Regions from separate parts of the Tsuneonella sp. HG094 genome, predicted to be linked through region 3. Evidence: predicted binding sites of a transcription regulator. Region 3 holds the regulator's gene; each other region holds the start of a gene.
The links. Region 3 encodes LexA, which represses DNA repair genes until DNA is damaged. Its sites were predicted from a motif close to GTTCCNCNCTTGTTCT; they were not measured.

Region 1 (3,547 bases), 550 kb from region 3:
AAGGGAACCTTCCGTTGCGCAAGCTGGGCCTGATCGGGGGAATGAGCTGGGCCTCTACCCGCGACTATTATGAATACATCAACCGCGCGGTCCAGCGCCGCGTGTCCCCGCTGTCGAGCGCGCCGCTGCTGATCGAGAGCCTCGACTTCGAAGGGTTGCGCGGCATCGAGGACGACGCGGGCTGGGAGCATGCGGCGGACGTTCTGTCGGATAGCGCCCGACGGCTCGCCGGTGCGGGGGCAGGCGCGCTGCTTATTGCGGCCAATTCGATGCACAAGGTCTATGACCGGGTGGCCGAGGCAGCGGGCGTGCCTGTGCTCCACATCGCCGACTGCGTCGGGCGCGAGATGCAGGCAGCCGGGATCAAGAGCGCGGCAATTGTCGGTACCCGCAACGTGATGACCGAGAGCTTTTATCGCAAGCGGCTCGTCGCCCACGGAGTCGACTTGTTGCCGCCCGACATGGACCAAGTCGCCGCGATCGACCGGATCATCTACGACGAGCTGATGGTCGGCAAGGCGAGCCGAACCGCCGAGCGCACTATGAAGACCTGGATCACGGTCAAGGAGCAGGAAGGGGCGGAGGCGATCGTGCTCGCTTGCACGGAGCTGTCGATGGTGGTCGACGTCGATGCGAATGTCCTGCCGGTCTTCGATTCCGCTCGTGCACATTGCCGTGCAGCAGTCGAGTGGCTGCTTGGCGACGAATAGTATTTTTCTTGCGACAAACCGGTGGGTAAATTTCCCGCTCAGCATCTTTCTGTATTCCCTTCGGCAACGATTGGCGCATTCTCTCGCGACCTGTTGAGGGAAGGGACACATCATGAAAAACCGGGTTGCCGGCCGCCTTGCGGCCGTGGGTTTGACGTCACTCGCCATGGCGCTTGCCGCCACTCCGGCGCACGCCGAGAAGATCGCGAACTCCTACATCTGCGTATTCAAGAACGACCGCGTCGCGAAGAGCGAGGTCGCGGGCAAGGCGCGCGCCGCCGCGAACGCGCATGGCGGGTCGGTCAAATTCGTCTACGGCGATGCCCTCAAAGGCTTCGCTGCCAACATGAGCGAACAGGCCGTGACCAACATGCGCCGCGCGAACCCGTCGATCGCCTATTGCGAACAGGACCAGGTGATGAGCCTGCCGCCGATTTCGGTCATGGCAGGCAAACCCGGTGGCGGGACCGCTCCGGCCGAAACCACTCCATGGGGGGTGGCGCGGGTGAATGGCGGCATCGACGCCACGGGCAAGACTGCGTGGATCATCGATAGCGGGATCGATGGGGATCATCCGGACCTGATTGTGGACCAGACGCGCAGCAGGGATTTTACCGGGTCGCGGACCGGATGGCAGGACGAAAACGGACACGGGACTCACGTAGCCGGCACTGTCGCTGCGGTGGACAATACCGTCGGAGTCGTCGGGGTCGCCGCTGGCGCGACGGTGGTTGCGGTTCGCGTGCTCGATCGTCGCGGTTCGGGCTCGACATCGGGCGTGATCGCGGGCGTCAACTACGTGAAAGCGAACGGCCAGGCGGGCGATGTGGCCAACATGAGCCTCGGCGGCGGTGTTTCGCAAGCGCTCGACGATGCGGTGCTGGGTGCCGCGGGAACCGTGCCGTTTGCCCTGGCTGCCGGCAACGAGACCGACGACTACCACAATCACTCGCCGGCACGCGCCGGCGGCGTGGCGACGAACGACAAGGTGTTCACGGTTTCGGCCATGACCAGCGCGGGCGCGCTGGCCAGCTACTCCAACTACGGCATCGGCATAGCCTGGGCCGAGCCGGGCTCGGCTATCCCGTCGACGTACAAGGACGGAGGCTACGCGACGCTGAGTGGAACCTCGATGGCCTCGCCGCACCTTGCCGGTCTGCTGCTTCTTGGCGCAGTCCGTTCGGGCGGTACGATCACCGGAGACAAAGACGGCGTACCGGACCAGATCGGCGTCCGCTGATCCGGCCAGAGGATATATTGCGGGCCGCGCGTCAGATTCGATGCGCGGCCCTTTTTCTCGGGCGCAAGACATGCGTTCCGCTCCTGTTCCCGTTGCCCCCCAAGCGGCCCGCGCCTAACCGCCGCTGACCGATGACGCTTGCACCCTACGCCGCCGATCCCCACGCCAGTGTCGGCCGCGAATTTGCCGAGAACCGTGAAGGTGCGCGCGGACCCCGCAGCGAATTCCAGCGCGACCGCGACCGCATCGTTCATTCGATCGCGTTCCGCCGCCTGCGATCGAAGACGCAGGTGTTCATCGCCCCCGATGGCGATCATTATCGCACTCGCCTGACCCACAGCATCGAAGTCGCCCAGATCGGCCGGGTGATCGCCCGCGCCCTCGGGCTCGACGAAGACCTGACCGAGGCGCTTTGCCTGGCCCACGACATCGGCCACCCGCCCTTCGGCCATGCGGGCGAGGATGCGCTGGAAGAGGCGATGGCGCTGCGCGGCGGGTTCGATCACAACGCCCACACGCTGCGCGTGCTCATGCGGCTCGAGAGCCCGTATTGCGACCACCCCGGCCTCAACCTGTCGTGGGACGTTCTCGAAGGCCTCGCCAAGCACAACGGCCCGGTTCAGGCGCCGAACTGGGCCTTGGCGGAACTCGACGCGGCATTCCCGCTCGATCTCGGCGCGTGGCCCAGCCTCGAGGCACAGGTCGCCGCGATCGCCGACGACATCGCCTACGACAACCATGACATCGACGACGGCCTCCGCGCCGGTTTCCTGCTGCTCGACGATCTGCTGGAATTGGCGCCGATCGCCGACCAATACCGCGCGATCGAGCGCCGTTATCCGGCAACAAGCGTGGACCAGCGTCTGCGCGAACTCGTGCGCAGCCGCATCGGGCTGATGGTCAACGACGTGATCGAGACGACGCGGGCCAACGCGGAGGGATTGCGGAGCGTGATCGAGGTGCGCGCCCAACCCGCTGCGCTCGCCGCGTTCTCGCCTGCAATGGCCGAGGAGGAAAGGGCGCTGAAGGCGTTCATGTACGAGCGGCTCTACTACCACCCCGAACAGCTCACGGCCGCTGGCCGCGCGCGCGACGTGGTTTCGCGCCTGTTCGCAGCCTACGACCAGGATCCGGCGACCTTGCCCGATGCGTGGCGGGCGGCGATGCCGACGCAGGAGCCGCAACGCAGCCGCCATCTCGCCGATTTCATCGCCGGAATGACCGACCGTTTCGCGATCGACCAGTGCACGCGCATTTTCGGGCGTGCGCCCGAAGGGCTGCGCAATGTCTGATCCGCTGCGCATCGCGCTCGTCGGGGCGACCGGCCTCATCGGCACCGAGGTGCTGCGGCTATGCGTCGGGCGCGAGGACGTGCGGCTAGTCGCGGTGTCGCGGCGCGAATTCCGCCTGCCCGAAGGCGCACGCATGGAACTGTTCGTCGCCGATGCCGACAAGTGGGGCGAGGTGTTCGAGGCGATCCGGCCAACTGCTGTGATCTGCGCGCTCGGCACGACATGGAAGAAGTCCGGCAAGGACGAGGATGCGTTCCGTGCGGTCGACCGCGATCTCGTCCTCGCGACAGCTTCCGCTGCGAGTG
Region 2 (3,547 bases), 890 kb from region 3:
GCAACCGGCTCGATGCGCAGGGCCGCGCGATCAAGGACCTGCAGGAAACGCAAGTGCCGCGGCCCGCGATCGAGGAGGAGCTCGAAGCGCTGCGCTCCGAAAACGCGCAGATGCGCAGCGACGGGCAGACGGCGATCGATGCGATTTCGGCCGAGAACGCCGCCTTGCGCGGCGAGCTTCGGCAGGTTCGCCAGGCCGAGCCTTCGGCGCCGGCCGTTCCGCCGCCGATTTATGGGCCGGGTGTCACGCCGCCGCAGCCGCAACGGGGGCCGCAACAGGACGACGCGCTCGCACCGGGTCCGCAGGCCGGAGGCCTCAGCACGCTCAGCTTCGGCGAGGCGGGTGAGGCAAAAAGCCGCCCGGCGACAGAACGCGCGCCCGCGCTGATACTCGAGGCGAGCCGCGACTACCTGCCGCCCAATTCCTATGCGCCGGCGCGCGTGATCGTCGGGGTCGATGCTTCGACCGGCGTTGCCAGCCAGACCGATCCGCTGCCCGTTGTGCTCAGGATCACCGGTCCCGCGCGATCGGTCCTGAGCGGCAAGCGGCTGCTGACCACCGATCTTACTGGGTGCCTCGTCAACGGCGCGGCGCGCGGCGATCTCTCGGCCGAGAAGGTCTACGTCAAGCTCGCGCGGATGACCTGCGCGCAGCCCGGCGGCCGCTACGCGGTGAGCGAGGTCACGCCTGAGATTTCTTCGCCGCAATGCGATGTCGAGTACGAGAGAGGAATTCGTGCGCGCGATCGGCTTGTGGTGTTGCTCAATGAAGGCGAGTTCGAACTGCGCCCCATCGGAAGCCGCGACAAAGACCAATACGGACGCAAGCTTCGCGTCATAATGCGAAGCGGCCGGTCATTGGGCGATCAGCTTGTATCGGAAAATTTTGCCCGCACTTGGACCGGGCGACGGGAGACGTGGTGCTGATGCGCGATTGGCAGACCGACGCGGAGCGCGCCGAGGATGAAGCGAACGCCTGGAAACTCCATCTCGAAGCGTGGCTGATCGGGGCCGCGATGCTGTTGGCGATCGCGGGCGCTTTCGGGTGGCTGAAATGACGCTTACGCGGGACCAGGAATTGTGGGGCATGGCGCTTTGGGTTGAGAGGACGCACGGCGACCAAGGGCCCCATTTCATCGGCGAGAGAATAGACGCGCTTGCTCAATCCGGAGAAGAGGAGGGGGTTCGGCTATGGCGGGCGGTTGGTCGCCGCTTTGAATGTCTCGCCGACAAGCAGAAAGACGAGCGGTCTTCGTAGGGCCTTGCCTCTCTTTGCCGCTCTCGATCCATGCGAGATAGGCGTTCAGTCGTTCGAGGGTGCGTCGCCTGGGGCGCCTTCCCAATCTCAGATCGAGAACGAACCTCGGATCACCGACTGCGCGGCGGCCGAAGCGTGTCGCGGAAATGCGGTGACTGATGAGGTGCATCTCGATCCTGTCCAACAATGTCATCGCTCCTGACCTCGACTCGCTTCTTACTTGTGTTCCTGATATGTTCTTAGTAGGAAGAGATTTGTGAGTCTAGGAAGAATCCTACACCCGACGAGACGCAATGAAGGACCGACCCATGGAGAACGTCAGGGAAGAGCTGGACCGGCTGATCCACAAGCACCGATATGGATACGCCGCGATTTCGAGGCTGTTAGGGCGCAATGCCAGCTACATCCAGCAGTTCATCAAGCGGGGGTCGCCCCGCAAGCTTGAGGATGAAGACCGCAGGAAACTGGCGAGCTTTTTCGGCGTCGATGAGCAGGTTTTCGGGGGTCCGGCTAATGTCGTGTGGGAGGGCCTCGTCGAGATCCCCGTGCTCGATGTCGAGGCGTCGGCGGGTTTTGGCGCGGTGGCGGCCAGCGAGACTGCGCGCACCCGCTTCGGCTTTGATGAGCGCTGGCTCCGCAGTTTGACGTCGGCAAAGAGCGCTAGTCTGTCGATCGTCTGCGTGATGGGCGACTCCATGGAGCCTACCCTTAGTGACGGCGATGAAGTGCTCGTCGATGCGTCCGACCACGCATCGCGGCTGCGTGACGGAATTTACGTGCTGCGCGCCGACGATGCACTTGTGGTGAAACGCGTCGCCATTAAGCCGGGAGGCAAGCAAATCACAATCGCCAGCGACAATCCCGCATACCCGACCTGGAGCGACATGAACCGCTCCGAAGTGCATGTGGTCGGGCGAGTGATCTGGTTTGGGAGAGCCCTTTAGGATCGACCGAAATTGGGCCGGTTGCCGCCTGGCAGCTTTCCATAGTCAATGGCGGCATATCTGCCCTGCTCGACCGCCTACTAAAGCGGGGGTTGTCGTTCAGATCTCGTCGTTCATTCAGCGATGCGTGAATGGCAGCTTTAGTCGCCGACTGCCATTTGCCTCGTATCTGCTTGGCGGACAGCATCGCCCGATCCGAGCCTTCCGCATGACCGGCTGTTGGTCCAGAGAAAGTCCCATTTGTTCAGATGGCATCAGCGCCTGGCGGTGGGTCGTGCCAACCACGCTCCAGAGGTCGCGATCTGACACAGTAGATTTTGCAGCGGCTTGGATGTGTGGAACAACCTAGGCCAATTGCATGGACGCGATCATGCTTGAACGAGGCCTGCCGCCTGCAGGGCGGGCTCGAACTCCTTGAGGCAGTTCTCGGGCACGGCAAGGACGAACAGGTCCTTGGCACGGGTCAACGCGACATAGCCGATGCGACCATCCTCGGTGCCGGTGCCGGCGAGCAGGGCGCGCACGTGCGGTTTCTTGGCAACATAAAGCACCGATTCGATACTCTCTCCCTTCACGCGGTGCACGGTAGAGGTGCGGAGCGGCGCCGCCTGGTCGGTCGCGAGGGTGGGTGCCGCGACAAGGGGCTGGCTCGTCAGCTTCTTGTTTGCGAGGCGCTGGCCGAGGTTGTCGGCCGCCTCGAACCCGAAGTCGGCCACCATCGTTGCGACGATGGCGCGGACACGCGTGTTCATCTGTGGATGCCAGACGGTGTCGGCCACCAGCGCGGCGGAAGGCAGACCCGCGACGGGATCGCGGACGAATGACCAGACCAGTCTCCTGAGCAACCGCGTCCGTTCATCGATGGGGCGCGCCAGTTCCGATCCCACCGACCCGTGCTTGGCGGCCAGCAGCCCTGACAAGCCGACGCACGCCTTCTGGAACGCTCTATTGAAGTCGCGCCGGTCTCGGCTGATCGCGGCCTCCGCCATGCAGCGAACGACTCCGACGCCCTGGCCATCCATCTCCCCGCGCCACTCCGCTGTCAGATCCGACGAGCGACAGAGCACCACGCCATTCTGCGCATTGAGACCGGCGGCGCCCATCAGGCTGCGGAAGGACGCCAGCGCATCGTCCCGACCATCCATCCTGTATGGAATGTAATACGCGACGCTGCGCTGGTTCGGGGACTTGCGGTCGGCGGTGTCCGAGCCGCCGGTTAGGCGATTGGCGACATCGACGATCCCAGGTAGCGACCGGTAATTCACGGAGAGGGTGCGCGCCGAGACCGAGGATCGCGCGCCATAGGATCGGAGAAAGCCCCCGTCGGCACGGGCGAAGTCGTAGAT
Region 3 (3,547 bases):
CAAATGCCGGGGGACGCTGGCTGGCCGAACCGGTCACCGCGCGACGCACGTCGCCCTCCGCGGATCTTTCCGCGATGGACGGGTTCGCCACCGCCGGCGACGGACCGTGGACAATCGTCGGCGAAAGCGCGGCGGGTCATCCGTATCTTTCAGCTCTCGAGCGCGGACAGGCGGTGCGGATCTCGACCGGAGCCCATGTTCCGGGTGGTGACGCGCGAATCCTTCTGCGCGAGGACGCAGTCGATCACGGCGAAACCGTATCGGCCCCGGGTAACGAGCCCGATGCCCGACACATCCGCCGCCGCGGGTTCGATTTCGCTGAGCGCGACACCCTGTTGTCCTCACGAACCCAGCTCGGCCCTGCCCAGCTTGCGCTCGCGATGATGGGCGGCGTCGGGCAGGTTTCGGTCGGTCGCCTGCCAACGGTCGCCATCATCGACAGTGGTGACGAGCTCGTTGTCGATCCTGCTGTTGCCCATGGAGGCTTCATCCCGGCGACGAACGGCCCCATGCTCGCTGCGCTGGTTGCGAGCCATGCAGGGGCGGTGACGCGCATCGGTCCGGTGCGGGACGATCTCGGCGCACTTGGGGCTGGGCTGGCGCAAGCCGCAGAGGCCGACCTGATCGTGACGAGTGGCGGCGCATCGGTTGGCGATCACGATCTCGTCCGGCCCGCACTCCAGGCGTACGGGGCGACGGTCGATTTCTGGCGGGTCGCGATCCGTCCGGGCAAGCCGCTGCTGGTCGCGCGCAAGGGCACCCAGGTCGTTATCGGCCTTCCCGGCAATCCAGCCTCCGCCTTCGTGACCACGGTGCTGTTCGTCCTGCCGATACTGCGGCGGCTTGCAGGCGCTTCTCCGGCGGCCTGCCTGCCAACCACAGTCCCCGCCCTGCTTGCCGCACCCGTCCCGAAAGGCGGATCCCGTCGAGAGTTTTTGCGGGCACGATGGACCGAGCACGGCGTAGAGCCGCTGCCGGAGCGCGACAGCAGCGCGCTGCGCACATTGGCAGCCGCAGGTGCGTTGATCGACCGCCCTGCGCATTGTAGCGCCGGAGTGCCCGGCGATGTGGTTCGGGTCATCCCTCTGCCGCCTTAACGGCAGGCTTGACGGCGTCTCGCAAGTTGCCTACTTGTTCCGCGTTCGTTCCCGAATTGGAACGGTTGCGTAAAGAGGCAAACATGCTCACCGCCAAGCAACGCGAACTGCTGCAGTTCATCACCGTCCGGCTCGAGGAAAGCGGGATTTCGCCTTCGTTTGAGGAGATGAAGGAGGCGCTCGACCTCAAGAGCAAGTCGGGCGTTCACCGGCTGATCTCGGCGCTTGAGGAACGCGGGTTCATTCGCCGCCTTGCCAACCGGGCCCGTGCGCTCGAGGTGATCCGCCAGCCAGAGGATTCGGTGGCCGCTCCGCGCAGCGCTACCGCACAACTTGCCGACAATGTCGTGCCCCTGCGCGCTCCAGCGCGTCCCGAACCGGCGAACGACGTCGTCGAACTGCCGCTCCACGGCCGCATCGCTGCCGGTATGCCGATCGAAGCGCTGGAGGGTCAGAGCACCCTTCCCGTACCCGCCGCGCTGCTCGGTCCGGGTGAGCATTACGCGCTCGAGGTTTCGGGCGACTCGATGATCGAGGCCGGGATTTTCGACGGCGATTTTGCGCTGGTCAAGCGCACCGATGTCGCGCGCGACGGAGAGATCATCGTCGCGCTCGTTCGGGGTGAAGAAGCCACGCTCAAGTACCTGCGCCGCGAGAACGGGATGGTGCGGCTCGATCCGGCGAATGGCGCCTACGAGCCACAGATCTACCGCCCGAACGAAGTAGAGGTGCAGGGCAAGCTCGCGGGATTGCTTCGCCGCTACCACTAAGTCCCGGCTTTGCGCTCCTGCAATTGTCCGCCTCGGGCTGTCCACCAAGGGTGCTGCCCCTGACTTTCGGCAACCGTGGCAACCCGTTCCTGCTCGAGGTAGATCGACAGTCCGCCGCTTTCGGCAAGGAAACGGCGGTCGGCCTTGAGCCATCGCGGTCGGCAGCTTGCGGGCAGGAAGCGGTCGGCAATGACAATGTCCACCCGGGTGCAGGACGCGGCCAGCGCACGCTCCTCGATCCGCGAGCGCGAGCGGGCAAGCAGCATTATCCAGTTCCGCCCGCCGCGCTCGATCGTGAGGATGCAGAAATCACGGCCGCACCGCGCACCGTCCCAGCGATCGAGCGGAACGGGATCGCCGGACAGGCCCGCCATCTCAAGCAGGTTATCCTGCGCGAATGTGCTGCGCCCGTCTCGCAGGACCAGCAATTGGTCGCCCTCGCCCGCGATCCCCACATGGCGGCCGTCGTTCGTGACGAGAACATCCGGCACCGGGGTCATCGCAAGCAGGCTGGCGGCAGCCAGAACCGGGATGAAGCCGAACAATCTAACCCGTCCGCGCCAGAGCGCGAGCCAAAGGGCCCCGATCACGAACAAGGCATAGGTCGAGGCGCTCATTTGCGGCATCAGGCGAACCGCACCTGGCTGTCCGGCGGTGAAATGCGCGATTGCCAACAATAGGTCGAGTGACTGCCCGGCGAGCCACCAGACCGGCTGTCCTGCCCCGACGAGGTCGAACAAGAGTGCAAGAGCGATCAGCGGCATGGAGACGAACGTCACCAGCGGTATCGCGACGACATTGGCGAGCGCGCCGTAGAATCCGGCGCGGTGGAAGTGGAACAGCACGATCGGCATCAGTGCGATTTCGATGACGATTCCGGTCAACACGAGCATGGCAAACTGTCGCCCCAGCCGGGCGCTCATGCGCTCCTCTCTCGGAGCCAGGAAAGCGCGAACCGGCGCTGCTTCGTACAAGGCGACAATGGCGATGACCGCGGCGAAGCTCATCTGGAAGCTGGGACCGACCAATGCTTCCGGCCAGATCAGCAGGACGGCGAAAGCTGCCGTCGCGACCATGCGCAGGGATAGCGGCTCGCGTCCGATCGCCAACGCAATCAGGACCAGAAGTGCGCCGATGCAACTGCGCAACGTCGGCACTTCGGCCCCCGTCAGCAGGGTATAGGCAATCCCTGCACCAGCGGCGATCATGGCGGCGACCAGCGGCAGCCGCACGCGCAGGACCAGCCACGGAAACAGCGCCAGCAGGCGGATCGCGAGGAAATAGGTCGCCGCGATCGTCGCGCTCACGTGGACCCCGCTGATCGACAGCAGGTGCGTCAGCCCCGAATCGCGCATCGCCTCCTCATCGGCCGGTGCGATCCCGCCCCGGTCACCGCTGGCGAAGGCCGCGGCGATGCTCCCCGCCGAACCCTCGAGGCGAGAGTGGACGTGCGCGGAAAGGCTCCGCTGTGCGCCTGCGATCAGTCCTCCTCCGCTCGACGGCTCGACGATGGTCACCGGGCCAAGCGCACTCCCGGTCGCAGAGAGGCCCGCGAACCACGCCGTGCGAGCGAAATCGTACGCGCCCGGCACCAGCGGCGCGCCCGGAGGCATCAACCGTGCTCGCACCCGCACCCGCGCGCCCTCGGTTACGCTGGCGGTCACTTGAGCGGTCGGGATG
Region 4 (3,547 bases), 840 kb from region 3:
TTGCACGGCGCAACCGACCTGCCAAGGCAAACCGCTCTCTGGAAACGGAAAAGCCGGTGCGGGTCCCGCGGGACACACGCACCGGCCTTCCGGTTTAGCGGGCGCGGGGAACGCCCGGTGTGAGGATCAGATGTCGTCTTCCGCGTCCGGGCCCGTCATCATTTCCTCGGCGACGGCGTCGGTCCGGCCGCGGATCGCGGCTTCCAACTTGTCGCAAACTTCGGGGTTTTCCTTGAGGTAGCTCTTGGCGTTCTCGCGGCCCTGGCCGATGCGAATGCTATCGTAACTGAACCAGCTGCCCGACTTCTCCACGAGGCCGGCCTTGACCCCGAGATCGAGGATCTCGCCGATCTTGGAAATGCCTTCGCCGTACATGATGTCGAATTCGACCTGCTTGAACGGCGGGGCGACCTTGTTCTTGACCACCTTCACGCGGGTCGAGTTGCCGACGATATCGTCGCGATCCTTGATCTGGCCGGTGCGGCGGATGTCGAGGCGGACCGAGGCGTAGAACTTGAGCGCGTTGCCGCCCGTCGTCGTCTCCGGGTTACCGTACATGACGCCGATCTTCATGCGCAGCTGGTTGATGAAGATCACCATGCACTTCGACCGGTTGATCGAGCCGGTGAGCTTGCGCAGCGACTGGCTCATCAGGCGGGCCTGAAGGCCGACGTGGCTGTCGCCCATCTCGCCCTCGATTTCTGCCCGGGGCACCAGTGCGGCCACCGAATCGACCACCAGCACGTCGATCGCGTTCGAGCGGACCAGCGTATCGGTGATTTCGAGCGCCTGCTCGCCGGTATCGGGCTGCGAGACGATCAGCTCGTCGATGTTGACGCCCAGCTTCTTGGCATAGACCGGATCGAGCGCGTGTTCGGCGTCGACGAACGCGGCGGTGCCGCCGTTCTTCTGCGCCTCGGCGATGACGTGGAGCGCCAGAGTGGTCTTGCCCGAGCTTTCCGGGCCATAGACCTCTATCACGCGACCACGCGGAAGGCCGCCGACACCCAGTGCGATATCGAGTCCGAGGCTGCCGGACGAGATCACTTCGACCTGCATCGTCTCCTTCTGGCCCAGCTTCATCGCCGAGCCCTTGCCGAACGCGCGGTCGATCTGCGCAAGCGCGGCGTCGAGCGCCTTCTGACGGTCCGTATCCAAGTTCTTACCTTCCACCAGCTTGAGATTCGAAGCCGCCATGACACACCCTTTCGCGCTTTGACTAGACCCGCCACCGAGATGGGGGCCACCTGTCACCCGAAGCGCGATGTATCTGGTTTGTTCCAATAGAACAAGGGGAGAACGAAATTTTCCTGCAGCGTCGCTGGCGGCTTACTCGTCGACGATGGTCCACGTCACTTCGCGACGTCCATTACCCGGTACCGTGGTCTCGTAGATGCGCGCGCCGTCCTTGACGCGCACGCCCTTCAATCCGGTGATCTTCGCTGCCGAGCCGCCGAGCGTCAGCCGCAATTTGACCGGATTACGGTTCGCGTTCGTCACGACCGCCTTCATCGGAACGCGGTCGCCGGGCTTGCGCAAGTCAGCGTCGCCAAGGGCCGCACACGTTGCGAATACCTGTGCGCTCTGGCCCATGGCAATCTCGACATCCTGGCCAGAGGCGTAATCGCGCAGGCGCTGCTCGCCGACGAACAGTTCGCCGCGAGGCGTCGATTCGAACACGGTGATTGAGCCCGTCGGCAAGGCCATGCCGAGGTCGTGAGAAGCGTCGTTCACCGTCGTCAGCAGGAGGCCTGCAGCCTGTGGCTCGTCGGTCACATTCCACGGCGCACAAGCCGCAGTGTGCCAGAGTTTCCCCTCGACCCGATCCCGCTGAAGAAATGCGACCTGCTTTTGCGCCTGCGCCGCCACGGTGACCGGTTCGGGCACCCGGTACAGTTTGAGGTCGGCGAGGTCTTCCTCACGCGCCACCATCGCCGCGCGCGAGACTCGCGATCCCGTCACCATGATCGCCTCGGCCGCCCGCGCCGCGACGGGCGCGGGCGGCGCCATCGGTGGCGGCGGCGGTGGTGGAGGAATGGGGCCGATCCAGGGTTCGGGCGACCCTTGAGCCGTGCTCCCGATGGGATAGCAGACCAGCGACAGCGGCTTCGCATCGGGTGGATCGGCCAGCGCGCGGTAATCGCTCGTCACGCGCAGCTTGCCCGCCACTGCCATCAGTTCGGCATCGGGAAAGCTCTGGTTGTTGTCGTTGACCAGCGTCAGCCAGCTCATCAGCCGCATCCTTACGTCGTCGGCCGACCCGCCCTCGGCCAGCGTCGCGACATAGTGCGCCTGCCAGTCGAAGCCCCATGACAGATAGGTCAGCGTGATCGTGTAGGTACCGCCCGCCGGGCTGCTGGTGTCGATCGAATAGACCGGCTGCGCGGAGAGGCCCGCGGGCACCTTGTCGAAAGTCAGCTTCTCGGGGATGCCCGAGCAGCGCACCGCTTCGAAACCGGCACCGGACTGCAGCACGAGGCCGCCGTCCGCACGGGTGCGGACGATCGCCGATTCGCTGGTCTCCCTACCCGTCGCCGGGTTGGTGCGCGTGATCGTCACCCGGTTGCCGAGCGTGCCGTCGACCAGCGCGCCGGGGCTGAGCAAGTCGGCGTTGCGGTTCTTCTCGATCGTCCCGCCGGGAAGCCCGGTGACGATCGCGGTGACCGCTACCATGCCTTCCGATACGCCGTCGAAGCGGATCGTCGATTCGCCGGGCGGAAGCGTGACCTGCCGCGTCTCGCTGATCATCGCGAAGCCGCGCGGCCAGTTGCGGTTCATCGCCTCGTCCGGGCCGCGGTTGGGATCACGGTAGACGGTCACAGAGAGCTTTTCGGGCGCCGAGGCGTCGACCGCCTCGCGCGCCATTAGCGGCGAACCGGCGACGCTCGCCAGCAGCAGCCCGGTGAGGATCCGGCGCACGGCGGCGCTCCTCAGTACCGCGTCTCGTAGGTTACGCGCACCTCGCGCTTGCCGTTGGCGGGCACGGTGACGAGATACTTGCGGCTGTCGGCATTGAGCTGCTCGCCCGGCACGTCTTCGCTCGTGATGCGGAAATCGCGGCTCCACCATCCACGGTCCAACCCGCCTTGGGTCAGTTCGACCTCGACCGGCGTCGGCTTCGCGTTGGTGAAGGTGTAGCGCATCGTCGTGCGGTAGTATTCGACTGCGCGCTCGCTGGTGACTTCGCGCACGACCTCGCCATTCTTGATGACGCGATACCGCCCCGAGGCTTCGTACTCGCCCGAGGAAATCTTGTCGCGAGTGACGACTTCGGCCTGCACGAACACATCGAAGGCATCGCCCGTGGTCAGCGTCAGCGCGCTGCCCATCGGGGTGTGGCCGATCGTGCTCTCGCCGACGAACTGCGGCGTGCCCTGGCGGTCGCGCTGGTAGAAGCGCACGGTGCCCGCAGGCAGCGCATCGCCGAGGCCCTGCTCGCGCGAGGTCGAGAAGCCGATCGCACTCGAGACGTTGACGGGCTGGTCGTCGCTCGCCAGCCAGCCCACCCGGCGTGCGTAGACCTTCTTCGCCGGCACCGCCTGCACAT

Region 1: ACWPMX_RS08825 (deoxyguanosinetriphosphate triphosphohydrolase) is a predicted target of LexA. The motif match lies at 2,025-2,040, and genes of this name have one in related genera.
Region 2: ACWPMX_RS10360 (S24 family peptidase) is a predicted target of LexA. The motif match lies at 1,482-1,497, and genes of this name have one in related genera.
Region 4: recA (recombinase RecA) is a predicted target of LexA. The motif match lies at 1,286-1,301, and genes of this name have one in related genera.

The regions. Positions count from the first base shown of each region.
Region 1 covers NZ_JBSORA010000001.1:1,739,255-1,742,801, reverse strand. Annotated here, with positions in the region: gene ACWPMX_RS08835 (aspartate/glutamate racemase family protein) at 15-710, shown strand; gene ACWPMX_RS08830 (S8 family serine peptidase) at 823-1,950, shown strand; gene ACWPMX_RS08825 (deoxyguanosinetriphosphate triphosphohydrolase) at 2,082-3,242, shown strand; gene ACWPMX_RS08820 (NAD(P)H-binding protein) at 3,235-3,547, shown strand, end outside.
Region 2 covers NZ_JBSORA010000001.1:2,083,243-2,086,789, forward strand. Annotated here, with positions in the region: gene ACWPMX_RS10345 (conjugal transfer protein TraB) at 1-926, shown strand, start outside; gene ACWPMX_RS10350 (hypothetical protein) at 920-1,057, shown strand; gene ACWPMX_RS10355 (DUF6961 family protein) at 1,087-1,257, shown strand; gene ACWPMX_RS10360 (S24 family peptidase) at 1,566-2,201, shown strand; gene ACWPMX_RS10365 (UvrD-helicase domain-containing protein) at 2,570-3,547, opposite strand, start outside.
Region 3 covers NZ_JBSORA010000001.1:1,189,425-1,192,971, forward strand. Annotated here, with positions in the region: gene ACWPMX_RS05945 (molybdopterin molybdotransferase MoeA) at 1-1,097, shown strand, start outside; gene lexA (transcriptional repressor LexA) at 1,181-1,867, shown strand; gene ACWPMX_RS05955 (ComEC/Rec2 family competence protein) at 1,864-3,547, opposite strand, start outside.
Region 4 covers NZ_JBSORA010000001.1:346,617-350,163, reverse strand. Annotated here, with positions in the region: gene recA (recombinase RecA) at 127-1,197, opposite strand; gene ACWPMX_RS01735 (DUF4139 domain-containing protein) at 1,330-2,919, opposite strand; gene ACWPMX_RS01730 (DUF4139 domain-containing protein) at 2,931-3,547, opposite strand, start outside.